Regions from separate parts of the Sporosarcina beigongshangi genome, predicted to be linked through region 3. Evidence: predicted binding sites of a transcription regulator. Region 3 holds the regulator's gene; each other region holds the start of a gene.
What was found. The regulator Rex, encoded in region 3, represses fermentation and respiration genes when NADH is low (regulators of the CRP and FNR family bind a similar motif). The targets are predictions, from matches to a motif close to TTGTGAAATATTTCACAA.

Region 1 (5,129 bases), on a different contig from region 3:
ATAACCGGTTTCCATTCTGCGTGTTCTGAAGCGCTACCAAGGTCACTAGCCCTTAAGAAACGACCCGCTTTGTATGACCCTTCATGCTCATCCAGCATAATTAAGAACGGCATATCCGTATATTGCTTCGCATAATTGAGGAACATTGGCTCTTTCCGTTGCTCATAGAATTCATCTAAAATAACATGCGTCATCGCTTGTGCAACGGCTGCGTCCGTACCAGGATTTGCAGCAATCCAATCATCAGCATGTGTCACACTTTCTGCATAATCCGGTGCAACAGATACAACCTTTGTACCTTTGTAACGAACTTCCGTCATGAAGTGTGCATCTGGTGTTCGTGTCAGTGGTACGTTAGATCCCCACATAATAATATATCCTGCATTAAACCAGTCACTCGATTCAGGAACGTCTGTCTGCTCACCCCAAATTTGTGGAGAAGCTGGCGGTAAATCTGCATACCAGTCATAAAAACTAAGCATTTCCCCACCCAAAAGGGAGATGAAACGTGCACCTGACGCATAACTAACCATCGACATTGCCGGAATCGGTGTAAACCCGGCGATGCGGTCTGGACCATATTTTCGGATTGTATAAATGAGTTGTGCGGAAATAAGCATCGTAGCATCGCGCCAATTGACACGGACATGTCCACCTTTTCCACGGGCTTTTTTGTATTCATTCGCTTTTTCGGGATCTTCCACAATGCTTGCCCATGCTTTCACAGGGTCCTTCATTTCAGTCAATGCTTGACTCCACATCCGCCATAGTTTCCCTCGAATATAAGGGTACTTCACGCGAAGTGGACTATATTCATACCAAGAAAACGAAGCACCACGCGGGCATCCACGAGGCTCAAATTCAGGCATATCAGGACCACAAGAAGGGTAATCAATCTGTTGGTTTTCCCAAGTAATAATGCCGTTTTTCACAAACACTTTCCAACTACATGATCCGGTACAGTTGACACCATGTGTTGTACGTACTACCTTGTCATGCGACCAACGTTGACGGTACATATTCTCCCAATCTCGGCTTTTCTCTTCTAGAATTGACCAATTCCCTGAGTAGCGTTCAATGGGTTTGAAGTATCGTAGTCCACTTTTCAGTACACTTTTTTTCTTCATCGAGAAAACTCACTCCTTTTCAGAATAATGAACCAATGAGGGATTACATCATTACGTTCATTCATATACCCCTAATTCTATAGATTAATCCAATACCTTCCTATTAGGGAAAGTCCTATATCACATATGGAGTTCCCTCATTCGACAATAAAGAAATGCGGAGGGCGCCCGTTTAGATGCACGGGTGCCCAGAGCTAGACAAAAAAAGCTACCCGAGGGCAGCTTTTTTGAATATTACTTATTAGATTGCAGCACGTACTCGATCGAATAGAACGTTATTTTCAAGGTGGACATGTTCAAATGTGTCTTTTTCAAGCTGCGCAAGACGAGCGTAGACAACACGGTAAGTACCACAAGCTTCTGCTGGCGGAGTGTAGTTATTTGTGAGATCACGAATTTCAAATAATAATTCACCGGCATGCTCGTGCTCTGCTTCTAATTCCATCACATGTGGTTTAACTTGTTCTTTTAGTTCTGGTGTCGGATTTTCTAAAAATTCTAGAATGACAGGGAATACATTTTTGTCTTCGTCAGCTGTATGCTCTAAAAGCTCTGCACGTAATTCTTTGAAAATTTCTTGGATGCGCACTAGATGTGGATGCTTTTCTCCATGAACCTTAACGACTTTCGTAATATACGGTGCAAGCTGTGGCAATTCTTCACGAAGACCTGCATGGTAATTTTCTTGAATGTAAGAGACAAGCGTGCGATTGCCGAATGAAGTCGGGTGTGCGCTTCCAACCTGCTCTCTTTTTTCTTCTATTTTTTGAATACTTACCAATACTTCTTCCGGATTTAAATTACGGTCTTCCGCTGCATCTTTCAACGGAATTTTTCCTCCGCAGCAAAAATCGATACGAAGACTCCTAAATAGATCCGCACTTTGTGGAAGTGCTGTGACGATATCGCAAACTTGTGTTTCAAGCGTTAGTTGACTCATAATCGTGTTCCTCCCCTAATCAATTTTTAGTGAGAAGCATTCTCACCAATAAGTATACGTTCCTACTGCCATTGTTCCTACTAGGGATTCCCCTAGATATCCATAACGACGTTTCTCAATACGTACTACACTTACTTTTTTTACTACCTCTATCATAATGGACGCGAATATAAGGGAATGTGATATATATCACATTTCAGCTATTGTCATGAATTTTTCACAAATGAAAAAGCGTACACGATTAGTAGCGTGTACGCTTTTTGAATTATAGATCATCAAAACCATTCAAATCACTAGTTTTCACATACTGTCTTGAAGTTTGCTCAAAGAAGTCTGTTTTCGTTTCATCGAAGCTGTCGACGTAGGCACGGATCCATTTCATTGGATTATCGGTGAATTCCGGGTAAATTTCGCTGAGTCCAAGCATGCGCAGCATTTTATTGGCACGGTATTTCACATAGCCTTCCATTTCAACTAGGTCGATGCCGTCAATATCAGCTAACACATAACGGCTCCATGCAACTTCCTGTTCGACAGAGTGCTTGAATTGGTCGTAAATCCATTCAGTGAATGCATCTGTATTCAGTTCTGGATTCTCCGCAAGTGCCGCACGGAAAACATCACTAATCGCCTTACCATGCTGCAATTCATCACGGTTAATATACGAAATCATAGTCGATGTGCCGACCATTTTCTGATTGCGCGCTAAGTTGTAGAAGAAGGCGAAGCCGCTATAGAAGAATAAACCTTCCAGTAACGTTGTATAAACCATCGCTTTTAAAGCTGATTCAATCGTTGGCGTTTCTGCAAATTCATTATAAACATCAACAATCCGCTCGTTACGACGCATAAGCACTTCATCTGTGCGTCCCATTTCAAACGATGCTAGCTGTTTGTCGAGCGTCGTTACGGAGGATAATACATAGGCATAGCTATGATTATGCTCACTCTCCTGATCCGCAATGGTGGCCATCAGCGATTTAACAGAGGGATCTGTCGTGTACTGGGCAATTTTTGCTGCGATATCTGTTTGTGGACCATCAAGCGTTGCCAGCAATCCAATAATTTTAAGGAATGCATCCTGTTCCGGCTTTGTCAGCGACGAAAATTGCTTAACGTCCTGTGTCATATCGACTTCATTGGCCGTCCAAAATAGTGACCGAATTCGTTGTCGCAATGTATAGAAATGTGGATGTGCGAGGTCATTCCAGTTAAGAATCCCACTCGCTTTGCCACCAAAAATAGCTGTTGATTTATTTGGGTTTGCAGGTTCTAGTACCTTTACTCGTGTAAGTTTTTCCAATGCTTGATGACCCCTTTCGACCATTCGATAACAGTTGAATGTTGTACGCCACGTGGGCTTTGTTCAATTTTTAATGGCTCATAAGTCGATGCATAAAACCGGGCCAATTTCACAGCGGCGTGGCAAAATAGTGCATCGCCGCCGAATTGGGTGTCCCCCGTTCCAAAAACATAGACATTGTCCGGTTTATAACCAACGTCAGCAACGAAATCCTTTACTTCATCAGGCGTTGCACCTTGGTCCCACGTAAATGAGCCGATAATCATCGCATCGAAATGACGGGGATTCGGCATAATGCCCCCACCAATTCGATACGTCGTTACGTCGACATTTTCCTTGACCAATATTTCCTCAATCATGTCAGCAACTTCTTGCGTATTCCCACTCCAAGAAGCGTAGGCAATTAGGAATGACACCATTCGCACTCTTCGATATCTGTCGCGGTTGACCGCGTGTAGTATGTTGTTTTCATACCAGACTTCCATGCTTGCACGTGAAGGTCGAGAAGCACTGAAGCACGAATCGAGTTCGGTACATACAGGTTGAATGAAATCGATTGGTCAATATGGCGCTGTCTTGCTGCATTTTGTTTAATCGACCAACGTTGATCGACAATATAGGCTGAGCGGCGATAGACGTCATAGGTATTGTGATTAAGATCAGGCGCGACGACAGGCAATTTATAGTCTTTCTTTTCTTCATGATAGAACGGCTTAAAGATTGGATCGATGGACGCCGTTGACCCTGCAATAACAGACGTCGAGCTATTCGGTGCAACTGCCATTAAATAGCCGTTACGCACACCATTCGTTGCCACATCGATACGCAGTTCACGCCATTCCTTCGAATCATAGCCCTTGTTTTCGAAATAAAATCCGGATTGCCAATCAGAGCCTTCAAATAAAGGATAAGCCCCTTTTTCCTTTGCCAGTTCCGCAGAAGCTTTGATTGTTAGAAAAGCGATTTTTTCATATAGTTTATCGGCGTAATCCACCGCTTCGTCAGATTCCCATTGAATGTTTTGTAGTGCCAGCAAATGATGCCAGCCGAATGTTCCGAGACCGATTCCACGATAACGAGAATTTGTCCGCTGTGCTTGAACGACAGGAATTTTATTCAAGTCAATCACATTATCGAGCATCCGCACTTGGATTGCGATAAGTCTTTCCAAAACGCTTGCCGGAACAGCTTTTCCTAGGTTGATAGATGATAAGTTACACACGACGAAATCACCAGGCTTAGAACGTGTCACGACGACATCATCTTCTAATGTGACCGATTCAAATTTCGTTGCGCTCATGTTTTGCATGATTTCTGAACACAAGTTTGAAGAATAAATCATTCCTTCATGCTTGTTTGCATTGGCACGATTGACTTCATCGCGGTAGAACATGAACGGCACGCCTGTTTCGAGCTGGCTACGCATAATGCGTTTCATCAGATCGATAGCAGGAACGGTTTCTCTGCTTAGCGTTGGATGGTTGACACATTCCTCGTACTTCTCTCGGAAAGAACCTGTCCCTTTTGTTTCATCATAAAAGTCCTCAAGAGAGTAGCCCATAATTGTACGCACTTCATGCGGATCAAATAAATTCCAATCACCACGTGCTTCGACTTGTTCCATATAAACATCCGGCAGGCAAACACCTGTAAAAATATCGTGCGCACGCAGACGGTCGTCTCCATTATTTAATTTCAAATCAAGGAATGTGAAAATATCTTTATGCCAAACATCAAGATAAACAGCAATAGCACCTTG
Region 2 (5,129 bases), on a different contig from region 3:
GGTGAATAGCACGAGCAAACAGAGTGCGATAGCGATGACGCCAATACGTACTTTTTTATCATCCAATAAATCAGCCATTAATGGAGTTCCCGGTCTCCCTGCCAGCTTGCCAAACTTATGTGTCCACCACAAAAATGGAATAATTTTCGACACGTAGCAAAGGATTGTAAACGATACCCAACCACCAAGATAAACCCATCCTACTAAAAGCACCATTTTGGGTTGCAACAGTTGCGCCGGAAACACAAGTGCGTAAATCAGCAGTACACCTACAAAAAGCAAGAGAAACTGAGCAGCATAAACCGACCAGCGAATACCATGACCTGGATTTGGCTTCACACGGTGTTTTTTAATTTGCAGTAGATGGAAATTATAGAAAACGAGGGCAAGCGTTACAATGAGTAGCGCCAACCAAGTTGTCCAAAAACCTCCACCTAACAAGAAAGACAGTGCACCAAATACGACTGCACTATTCCAAGTAATCAAAGTCGCCCATTGCAACCGAGTTGGGTAATGGTGAGCCAAATAAAACATCGGTAGCATTTTATAACTGAAACCGGTAATGAGCATACCGAACCAACCGAGCGTCCCGAGCCAAATATGGGCTTTCAATAAATTTTCATGCAGGTTTGATCGATTTCCTGTGTAGAAATTAATACCCATCCACATACCGATAAGACTTGTTAGGACTAAATATAAAACTGCACAAGCTGCACTAATCGTAATGGCATCCCACTTGCGGGCTCGCCATAAAGTGATACCGATATTAATCGAAAAAAGAAGTATTCCTATAAAAGCAAGCGTTGCAAATCCAGCAATGTACATCGTCTGAAACGATACAAAACCATACAATAGGCCAGTAAGCCCAATTGTGAAAAATAAGTAGTGTGCATAGCCAAGTCTTTGACTATATATAGTTGACTGTAAAATAACATTGATAAGCTGGTACACGGCTCCCATCGCCAACATCGTAGCCCATCCAAGAATAAACAGATGCGTATAAAACCAACCACTTGGCCCTCGCAAATCATGTTGAAGCCATTCGAACAGCGTTAGGATAGATGCCCCCTGAAACAAAAAGAAACCAATCATCCCCGTAATGATAAAGAAAAATGGGAGACGAAACATAGTCTTCTCCCCCTTACACCTTGTGGATCGTGACTTTTGCCGAACCGTCTGACTGCTCATCCACGGTGAAGGGACAGCCGAGGCGATTCAGTTCCTCAATCAAAAAAACGGGCACTCGATCATTGTGAATATTCACCTGATCCCCCGGATGACTGCGGTCTAAAGCAGCTAATGTTCGCATCATTGGTTGGGGAGGCTCTAATCCACGATTATCGAGTGTAATCGTTTTTGGTTCTCGAGCAATCGTCTCTTCACCAGAAGACTGAGCTGTAGAAACCAGCTCGTCCTCTGTTGAAGAGTCCTCTATATCCAATAGATGTTTGTATTTTTTATTGACAAAAGAAACAACCCAATGGTCTTTTTTTTTGCGTTCAACCTTATTCACAAAGCCCTTCATCTTTAACACACCTAATAATGGCGTCGGTTTGAACGTTGCGTGGAGTACGAAAATATCTCCCGCCTCTATTTCCATCACCGTATCCATAATTAGCTGGAAAGGCTCCAGCTTTTTGTTCAAGTGAGGACGCACATCTAATTCTACAATTTTCGTCGTTTGCTGATTCACAATGAATCATCTCCTACAAATAGTAGTCACTTAAGATACAGATTTTTTTGCTTCATCATATAAACTTGCCATTCCACCATACAGTGAGTAGAAGAATGCATCGGGCGCATCCAAAGAGAATGTTTTGTACTGCTTAGGGTCGATGCCTAGTACGTTTTCGAATAATTTCGCTGTATCCTCGAACGCATAAAAACAATAATGCGTAAAGTTGAAAGTCGGCATTTTTTCGAAAATCGTAATGATTTCACTCGCAAACTTATCTACTTCACCAGCAGCTTGCTGCACCATTGAAACAGCATCCTCTAAGGACAGTTCAATTTTCAGTGTCTTGTCATCGATAACGTTAACTTTTGCCATCGCCAATCAACTCCAGACATGTTATAGTTTTTCAATTTTCACCTGGAATGTATCAGGACCTTGTTCAATATATTCCCATGTGTATTTCCCTTCATGCATCGAATCGAACTGAAAACGCAAAGGAATCGGATCATGGTCATTGACAATCAACATTGTCTCAGATGGATTTAACTTATTAAATGTTTCAAAAATGGTTTTATGCTTAAGATGCGGCGGATATTCTGGAACCTTTACTATTGCTGTATATTCACTCATCAACTATTCCTCCTAAAATGTATTGTGTGTTCTATGTTTATAAGATGAAGTTAAGAATACCTTCAACTACATAAATCTGTATTCTCCTGTTCAGCTTATAAAATAAGTATAGGATTAGTTAGACAATTATTCTGTGATGTATATCACAAATTCAAGATTTTTTTTGCAGGTACGGTAAATCAGCAACATATAACTTTAAACAGCACATCATTTTTAGAAAAGTGTTGACATTCAGAAAGAGGTAATGATATCCTAAAGTAGTTAGATATTCAAATTAGAAATGGAGGTGCGGAAAATGACTACATTTAAAATTTCAAAAAGTAATTGTATAGTAATTCCGTGCCCAACCGCTCATTATTTTTCTGAAAATAATTAATCGGAATGGCATGTCCTGCCGTTCTTTTCCTATGAGCACACGCTTATGTAAAGAAGCGTGTGCTTTTTTGTGTGCTTTTATCTGAATCCAGCTTTGCTGATATTCAGATAAAGCCACCGGCGGATGTCACGGATTTTTTAGGGGACCTGATGTTTTCACGCATTGCGTGTTGCATATAGTAAAAAATAATAAGAAAAGGAGTGCTGGTGATGATGAATATTAAACAGCAAAGAAAGTTATTAAAAAAGGAATCTCTCGAAAGTGGATAGCGCCGATTGGGAACGGAAATCCCCAATTGGTAAAAGTGATTCTATGAGTTGGATTGAAAAAACAAAAAATTAAAGGAGGAAAACAATATGATGATTGCAAAAATGAATGTTGAAAAGGTTAGTAAATTAGTAAATAAAAATAAAACGGAGTCGCCAACACACTATTTAGGTGGAAGTCGGCTAACAGAAACAGTGCTAGCCACGCCTTAACAATATAATTGGACTTCTCCTTAAGGAGAAAAATAATGTTAAATATTAATCATGATTATATAAAGCAACGGATTGTTGACTTACAGCAAGAAGCAAGACAAAATGAGTTAGGACATCACTACCTATCTAAGAAAAAGAAAAACCAAAAACCTTTTTTTGAAAAGAGTCTTGTGTTATTTTACACGCGTAAATATAAATTGACTTTCAAAATTGGTATCGATAAATTAACATAAAGAATTCCAAGCAAAAATCTCTAGTGCATGTGTATTAACACGCACTAGAGATTTTTTATTCATTCATACTCAATGAGTCCCCTACCGAATCAGGACTAGGGCTTACCGTAAAATCACCATAAATTCCACGGATATTCATTCGGTGGTTGCGATTGCACTTCAATGACTTCCTTTGTCGTTGGGTGAACAAATTCTAGTTCATGTGCCCATAAAGAAATTTGTTGCCCAGGACGATTGACTTGTTGTCCATATTTTTGATCCCCATAGAGGGGGTATCCAGTTGCGGAGAGTTGAACACGAATTTGGTGGGAGCGACCGGTATGGAGGCGAATAGACAGAAGACTTAATTGTTCTGTACTGCTAATGACTTCGTATTCGAGTACTGCTTTTTTAGCATTCACATGGTTTGCCGAAACGGTAGACACTTTATTCTTCTTTGTGTCTTTAAAAAGATAATGCTCTAAAACTGCTTTTTTCTTCTGTGGAACTCCCCGAACAACAGCTAAATATGTTCGCCCCAGCTCTCTTTTCCGAAGTATATTCGATAATCGAGAAGCTGCCTTAGATGTTTTGGCAAACACCATCACCCCGCCTACAGGACGATCTAAGCGATGAACAAGCCCCAAGTAAACATTGCCCGGCTTCTGATAACGAATTTTTATATCTTCTTTTAATAGCGTCAGCAAATCCGTATCTCCACTCGTATCTCCTTGCACGGGTATATTCACTGGTTTCTCAACGAGTAGCAAATGATTGTCTTCAAATATGATTGGTATTTTCATAATGACCCCTTTATGGAAAGTAATAAACTAGGAGATATTTGTCACTCAGCTAGTTAAATTGTATTATACTGAACTCCATGTTAGTAAGCCAATATTTGATAGGGTTGTTACAGGATAGTTGATTACATCCATTTACCCTTGTTGAAATGTCAAATTTAAAAGTTAAGTGAAGTCCAGTTCCAAAATATAATTTGACAACTTTGTGAACATTCCTGATAATAGCAGTAAGGGAGTGAATGAAATGGAATCTAAACAAACTATGCTAGACATCGTTAAGTATACTGGGGGAACAATACTCGTCGTTGGAATTTCTATTTTTTTATATGGTTTTTTTATTAGCGATTATAGCGCAATTACAGGTATCGGGATTGGTACAATTATGGGGGCTATTTTCATCTTCCTCATGGGGGTATTCTTTGTTGCAACTGAAGAAATGCAAGAAAAAAGAGACAAAGGAATACGCGTCATTCAATAAAAAAGGAGCGCCAAATGGCACTCCTTTTTTTATTGATCTAATCACATATCCCAAACCAAAATCAGTAGTGTACCGAAGATAGTGACTAGCGCTATGGCAACACCATAGTAGATGTTCATATATATCGCAGCCTTGTCTTCTGTCTCGCCAGCATGCATGAACACGATAAGTTGAACTGCTGCTTGCACGAATGCAGTAACTAACAGAATCGTCATCCCTACCACAAATGACATATCTAGAAAATAGACCGTCAGTGCAGCTGCCGTTAACACCATTGAAAACGCAAAACCCATAACCTGTTTACGCGGGAATAATTCGCTCATATTACATCATTCCTTTCAAGTAGATGAAGCTGAAAATAAAGATCCAGACGACATCTAAGAAATGCCAGTACAATGAAAAGATGAAGGCTTTATTAGCCGTTTTAGGCGTCAAACCTTGTTTTTTCACTTGTAGGATGATGAACAATCCCCAGAACA
Region 3 (5,129 bases):
AGTGTTACTTTTACAGCATCTGCTAATGTATCCACACCACGAAGCATTGCGCTACGTGCATCTTCATTGAATTTAATTTGTTTAGCCATTTATAAGTTCCCTCCTGATTTTCGTGTATTTGTACATTAACCAAGCATTAGCCGATAATCGCTAAAATGTCGCTTTCACGCAGGATCAGATATTCGTTACCTTCATATTTCACTTCAGTACCAGCATATTTTGAGAAGATGATCCGATCGCCTTCTTTAACTTCTAGGTCGATGCGCTGGCCATTTTCAAGCACGCGTCCAGTACCTGCCGCAATGACTTTTCCTTCTTGCGGTTTCTCTTTCGCGGAATCCGGTATTACAATACCGCTTGATGTTTTTTCTTCTGCCTCGATCAATTCGATTAAGATACGGTCACCTAATGGTTTCAACAAGTGAAACAACCTCCTCAAAGTAATTTCATGTTTTTAGCACTCGATAGATGTGAGTGCTAATACATTTCTTATCATAATGAACATTTGCATTAATTGCAAGTGAAATACAATCAAAATCCTAGACATCTGCCGGAGGCTTAACTTGAATCAACGGGAAGTTTGAACTCCCTCATGATTCAAGTCAAACATTTCTCTTTGCTTATCTGACTTTAAACAGATAAAATGGACTTCATCCACAGTTGAAAGGGTGGCATGCTTGAAAAACTGGATAATCTCTTTATGGCTCTTAGTAACCTATGCAGCCATGCAATTTGGTAGTATCTTTTTAGGGCAAGGCTTGTTTGACCACTTTCCCTGGGATGAACAATACAATGAAAAAGCTATTGCTTATCGTGCGAGTGCTTGGTCACTATTCATCAGTAATGCGTTGGCTGCCGTTGTGTTCTTATGGTTCATCTTGCGCAATAAAAAATTCTTACATGTTTTCAAAGTAAAAAAATCTACAACCGGCAATGCGATTCTTTGGGGAATCCTCGGTTTCTTCCTTGTTATGGGCGGACAGATGCTCGCGGCTATGATTGAGAGCTTGTTTGGCATTACACCGGGATCTGATAATACGGCCATACTCAGTAACATTGCAAAAGTATCTCCCATCATTATTATTTCAATCGTAGTGTTTGCACCATTCCTAGAAGAAATTGTGTTTAGACGTATTCTTTTTGGTGGAATTTATCAAAAAACGAATTTCTGGATCGCAGCCATTGCCAGCGCCCTCGTTTTCGCGGCAATGCATAATGAATTTGAGCATCTATTGATGTACATGGCACCGGGGCTAATTTTCTCCTATTTGTACTACCGAACAAAACGACTATTGACACCGATGATTGCCCATCTACTTATGAACGGCTTTGTCGTCATTGCCCAACTAAAATTCGACGATATTCAAAGGTATCTCGATGAGCTGAAACGTTTGAAACAAGCTATGTTCATATTTTTCTACTAAAAAAGTCTTTCAACCGAATACTTCCGGTTGAAAGACTTTTTTAGTTTACTCTTGTTGCCCCATCACTTCGTCAATTTGTCGCTGTTGCTCTGCACGTACTTCCTCTAACTTCCGCTGTTGTTCTGCTTGTACTTCTTCTGCCTCACGTTGCTTTTCTGCCTTCAAATATTTCCGATAACCAAATCGGGATATGAAAATACTAATTTCATAGAGCGCAAACAATGGCACGGTCACGAAAAGATGAGATAACAGATCCGGCGGTGTAATGAAAGCTGCAATAACAAACAATGTGAAATAGGCATATTTACGAATTTTCACCAGTGTCGCTGGATCCAAAATACCAAGTCTTGTTAAAAACAGCAACACAATTGGTAATTGGAAAATGATGCCGAACGGAATAAGTAATTGGAACAAAAACGAAAAATATTCATTAATACCGATTGTTTGCGTGATGCCTAAATCTGAAGATAAATTCATCATGAACTTCATCACATAGGGTAACAGGACAAAGTAGGAAAACGAAATCCCCCCGACAAATAGGAAAAACGTAAACGGAATATAATTTAACGTGGCACGCCGCTCTGTTTCATGCAATCCCGGCGAGATGAACGCCCATAACTGATACATAATAACCGGTGAAATAATAATGACTGCAACAAAAATGATCACTTTCAAGTAAATCATAATAGGATCGAGCACATTGAACGCGTTAAGCGTCGTACCATCAACTAATCCGTCATGTTGCAAAAACTGAAACTGCAAAAATTGAATGATTGGCTTGGCGATAAAAAATCCGCCTATTATTGCAACAACAAAGAAAACGACGATAACCATCAGCCGTTTTCTAATTTCATCTATATGTTCAATGATTGTTAAGTTTTTTTCTGCCATTGGACAAACATCCTAACTTACTTCACTTCTTCTTTCTTCACTTCCACTTGCAATACTTCTGCTTTCTTGTCTTCTACTTTCTTCACATCGTTATCTTCTACGAGACCTTTCGTCGCGTTTTTAAATTCACGCAATGAAGAACCGAACGCCTTTCCAATCTCAGGCAACTTCTTTGGACCGAAAACAAGCAACGCAATAATTGCGATAATTACTAAACTCATTGGACCTGGCATCTCAGACACCTCCCTCGTAGTAGAAGGACTAGACCATCCCTCTTTATGCTATCCATTTTACACGAAAACAGCTTGTATTACTATTATTGAGCCATTATAATTGTGAATTTTTAACGTCATTTTTCATGAAATAAATAAGGGTCTGTAGCTCTACAGACAAATCAATCGTATGGACACGCACCTCATCAGGTGCTGTCAGACGGACTGGCGTAAAGTTTAAAATCCCTTTAATTCCCGCCTTTATCAGCTTATCGGTGACATCCTGTGCCACACGAGAAGGTACCGTCAAAATGACAAGATCAATGCCAAGCTCGACAATTTTTTCACTAATTGTATCTGGGTGAAATACAGGGATGCCGCTCAACATTTTTCCCTCTGCCGGCGCTTTCGGGTCAAACGCTACGACAATACGTGTATTATGGTTTTTATGAAAATTATATTTTAAAAATGCACTGCCTAAACTACCCACGCCAATGAGCGCGACATCCGTTCCTTCATCCTGATCGAGGATTTGACGGAAAAATTCGACAAGATAATGTACATCATAGCCATACCCTTTGCGACCAAGCGCTCCAAAATGGGAGAAGTCTCGTCGAATTGTAGCTGCATCGATTTTCATTGCTTCACTTAATTCACTAGAAGACACACGTTTCTTACCCAAATTCGCGAAGTTTTGAAGAAATCTATAATATAGAGGCAACCGTTTGGATGTCGCCTGTGGTATTTTCGGCGTTTCTTCTATCATTGTAATCCTCCTGAACCTACTCATTCATTACACCTTAGCATAATCGTATCCGAACTGAAACCGATTCTATCGTACAGTAGATACTGAATGTTGTAAAGTCAACCGTTGCACGCTTCGCACCATTCCATTAAACTGAAGAGGAATAGAGGTGCTCACTATGATTGTTTTACAAGTGAACGGACTGACAAAATCATTCTCAGGAACCGATATATTAGAAAATGTGCGACTTGAAGTGCAACACCGTGACCGCGTTGCACTTGTTGGACGTAACGGAGCAGGCAAGTCGACACTCCTTAAAATAATTGCTGGTGAAATGACAGCTGACTCGGGCGATTTAATCATCCCAAAAGACGTAAGAATTGGTTATCTTGAACAGCATAGCGGCATCGACTCTGCCTTGTCTGTTTGGCAAGAAATGATGACCGTTTTCGAACCGCTTCATAATATGGAAAGACGGCTCCGGACGCTTGAGCAACAGATGGCTGACCCAGCAGTATACGACAACTCGACAGACTATGAACGGGTGATGTCGGAATATGACGCCCTGCAAATCGAATTCAAGGATTCTGGCGGCTATCAGTATGAATCAGACACACGCTCCGTCCTACACGGTATGCGCTTTTATCCCGATGATTATGAAAAAAGTGTTAGCCTTCTATCTGGGGGGCAAAAAACCCGATTGGCACTCGCTAAGATGCTGTTGAGTAAACCAGATCTTCTTATCCTTGATGAGCCGACAAACCATCTTGATATCGAAACACTTGGCTGGCTGGAAAAATACCTCGTTTCCTATGAGGGAGCCATTCTAATTGTTTCGCACGATCGCTATTTCTTGGATGAAATCGTGACTGTCGTCTACGAAGTATCCAGAAGAAAAGTAGCCAAATACACAGGAAACTATAGTGCCTATCTTGACGAAAAAGCCAAGAATTATGAACGTGATCAAAAGCTTTTCGAAAAGGATATGAGTGAGAAAGCGAAACTCGAGGATTTCGTCCAACGCAACATTGCTCGTGCGTCGACCTCTAAAATGGCAAAAAGCCGTCGGAAGTTGCTTGAACGAACAGACTGGATGGATTCGCCTGATGGAGATGAAAAATCGGCTAGCTTTAGCTTTTCTATTGATCGCCCAAGCGGCAATGATGTGCTAGCTCTCGACAATGTCTCGATCGGCTACAACGCTTCTCCTGTTTCTACAGGCATCAACCTGCGCGTCTATAAACAAGACCGTATTGCCATCATCGGACCAAATGGTGTCGGCAAGTCTACTTTGTTGAAAACGCTCGTTAAAGCGAATGAACCGATTTCCGGCTTGATACGTTATGGGACAAATGTTCAATTTGGCTATTATGATCAGGAACAAGCAACTCTTACTGGAAACGGCACCGTTCTTCTAGAATTATGGAATGATTGGCCGATGATGAATGAAAAAGATGTACGCTCTGTGTTAGGTCGCTTTTTATTCACAGGGGAAGATGTGGACAAACCTGTCACTTCCTTATCAGGTGGCGAAAAAGCACGCCTATCACTCGCAAAGCTCATGCTTGAAAAATCGAATACACTTGTCCTTGATGAACCAACAAACCATCTTGACCTAGACAGCAAAGAGATTCTCGAAAATGCATTGGATGATTTTCCAGGTACACTTATCTTCGTATCACATGACCGTTACTTTATTAACCGCATTGCAACAAAAGTCATTGATATTAGTGCAACAGGTGCCATCGAGTATCTCGGCGACTATGACTATTTTGTGGAGAAGAAGCTCGAGCAGCAAGAGTTGCTTGCTGAGGCGGACGTTACGAAAGGCGTGGCAATACCTTTACAATCCAGAAA

Region 1: ric (iron-sulfur cluster repair di-iron protein) is a predicted target of Rex. The motif match lies at 2,245-2,262, and genes of this name have one in related genera.
Region 2: R2B77_RS13010 (DUF2249 domain-containing protein) is a predicted target of Rex. The motif match lies at 2,437-2,454, and genes of this name have one in related genera.

The regions. Positions count from the first base shown of each region.
Region 1 is NZ_JAWLIR010000006.1:200,557-205,685, reverse strand. Features, by position in the region: gene R2B77_RS05455 (nitrate reductase subunit alpha) at 1-1,127, opposite strand, end outside; gene ric (iron-sulfur cluster repair di-iron protein) at 1,369-2,067, opposite strand; gene R2B77_RS05445 (ribonucleotide-diphosphate reductase subunit beta) at 2,333-3,394, opposite strand; gene R2B77_RS05440 (flavodoxin) at 3,349-3,789, opposite strand; gene R2B77_RS05435 (ribonucleoside-diphosphate reductase subunit alpha) at 3,774-5,129, opposite strand, start outside.
Region 2 is NZ_JAWLIR010000028.1:82,403-87,531, reverse strand. Features, by position in the region: gene R2B77_RS13025 (hypothetical protein) at 1-1,128, opposite strand, end outside; gene R2B77_RS13020 (DUF2249 domain-containing protein) at 1,142-1,693, opposite strand; gene R2B77_RS13015 (hypothetical protein) at 1,724-2,050, opposite strand; gene R2B77_RS13010 (DUF2249 domain-containing protein) at 2,072-2,305, opposite strand; gene R2B77_RS13005 (hypothetical protein) at 3,038-3,160, shown strand; gene R2B77_RS13000 (hypothetical protein) at 3,196-3,393, shown strand; gene R2B77_RS12995 (RluA family pseudouridine synthase) at 3,507-4,175, opposite strand; gene R2B77_RS12990 (hypothetical protein) at 4,417-4,650, shown strand; gene qoxD (cytochrome aa3 quinol oxidase subunit IV) at 4,692-4,973, opposite strand; gene qoxC (cytochrome aa3 quinol oxidase subunit III) at 4,975-5,129, opposite strand, start outside.
Region 3 is NZ_JAWLIR010000055.1:1,528-6,656, forward strand. Features, by position in the region: partial or broken gene groL (chaperonin GroEL) at 1-89, opposite strand, end outside; gene groES (co-chaperone GroES) at 137-421, opposite strand; gene R2B77_RS16775 (CPBP family intramembrane glutamic endopeptidase) at 678-1,424, shown strand; gene tatC (twin-arginine translocase subunit TatC) at 1,470-2,315, opposite strand; gene R2B77_RS16785 (twin-arginine translocase TatA/TatE family subunit) at 2,333-2,548, opposite strand; gene R2B77_RS16790 (redox-sensing transcriptional repressor Rex) at 2,643-3,293, opposite strand; gene R2B77_RS16795 (ABC-F family ATP-binding cassette domain-containing protein) at 3,451-5,129, shown strand, end outside.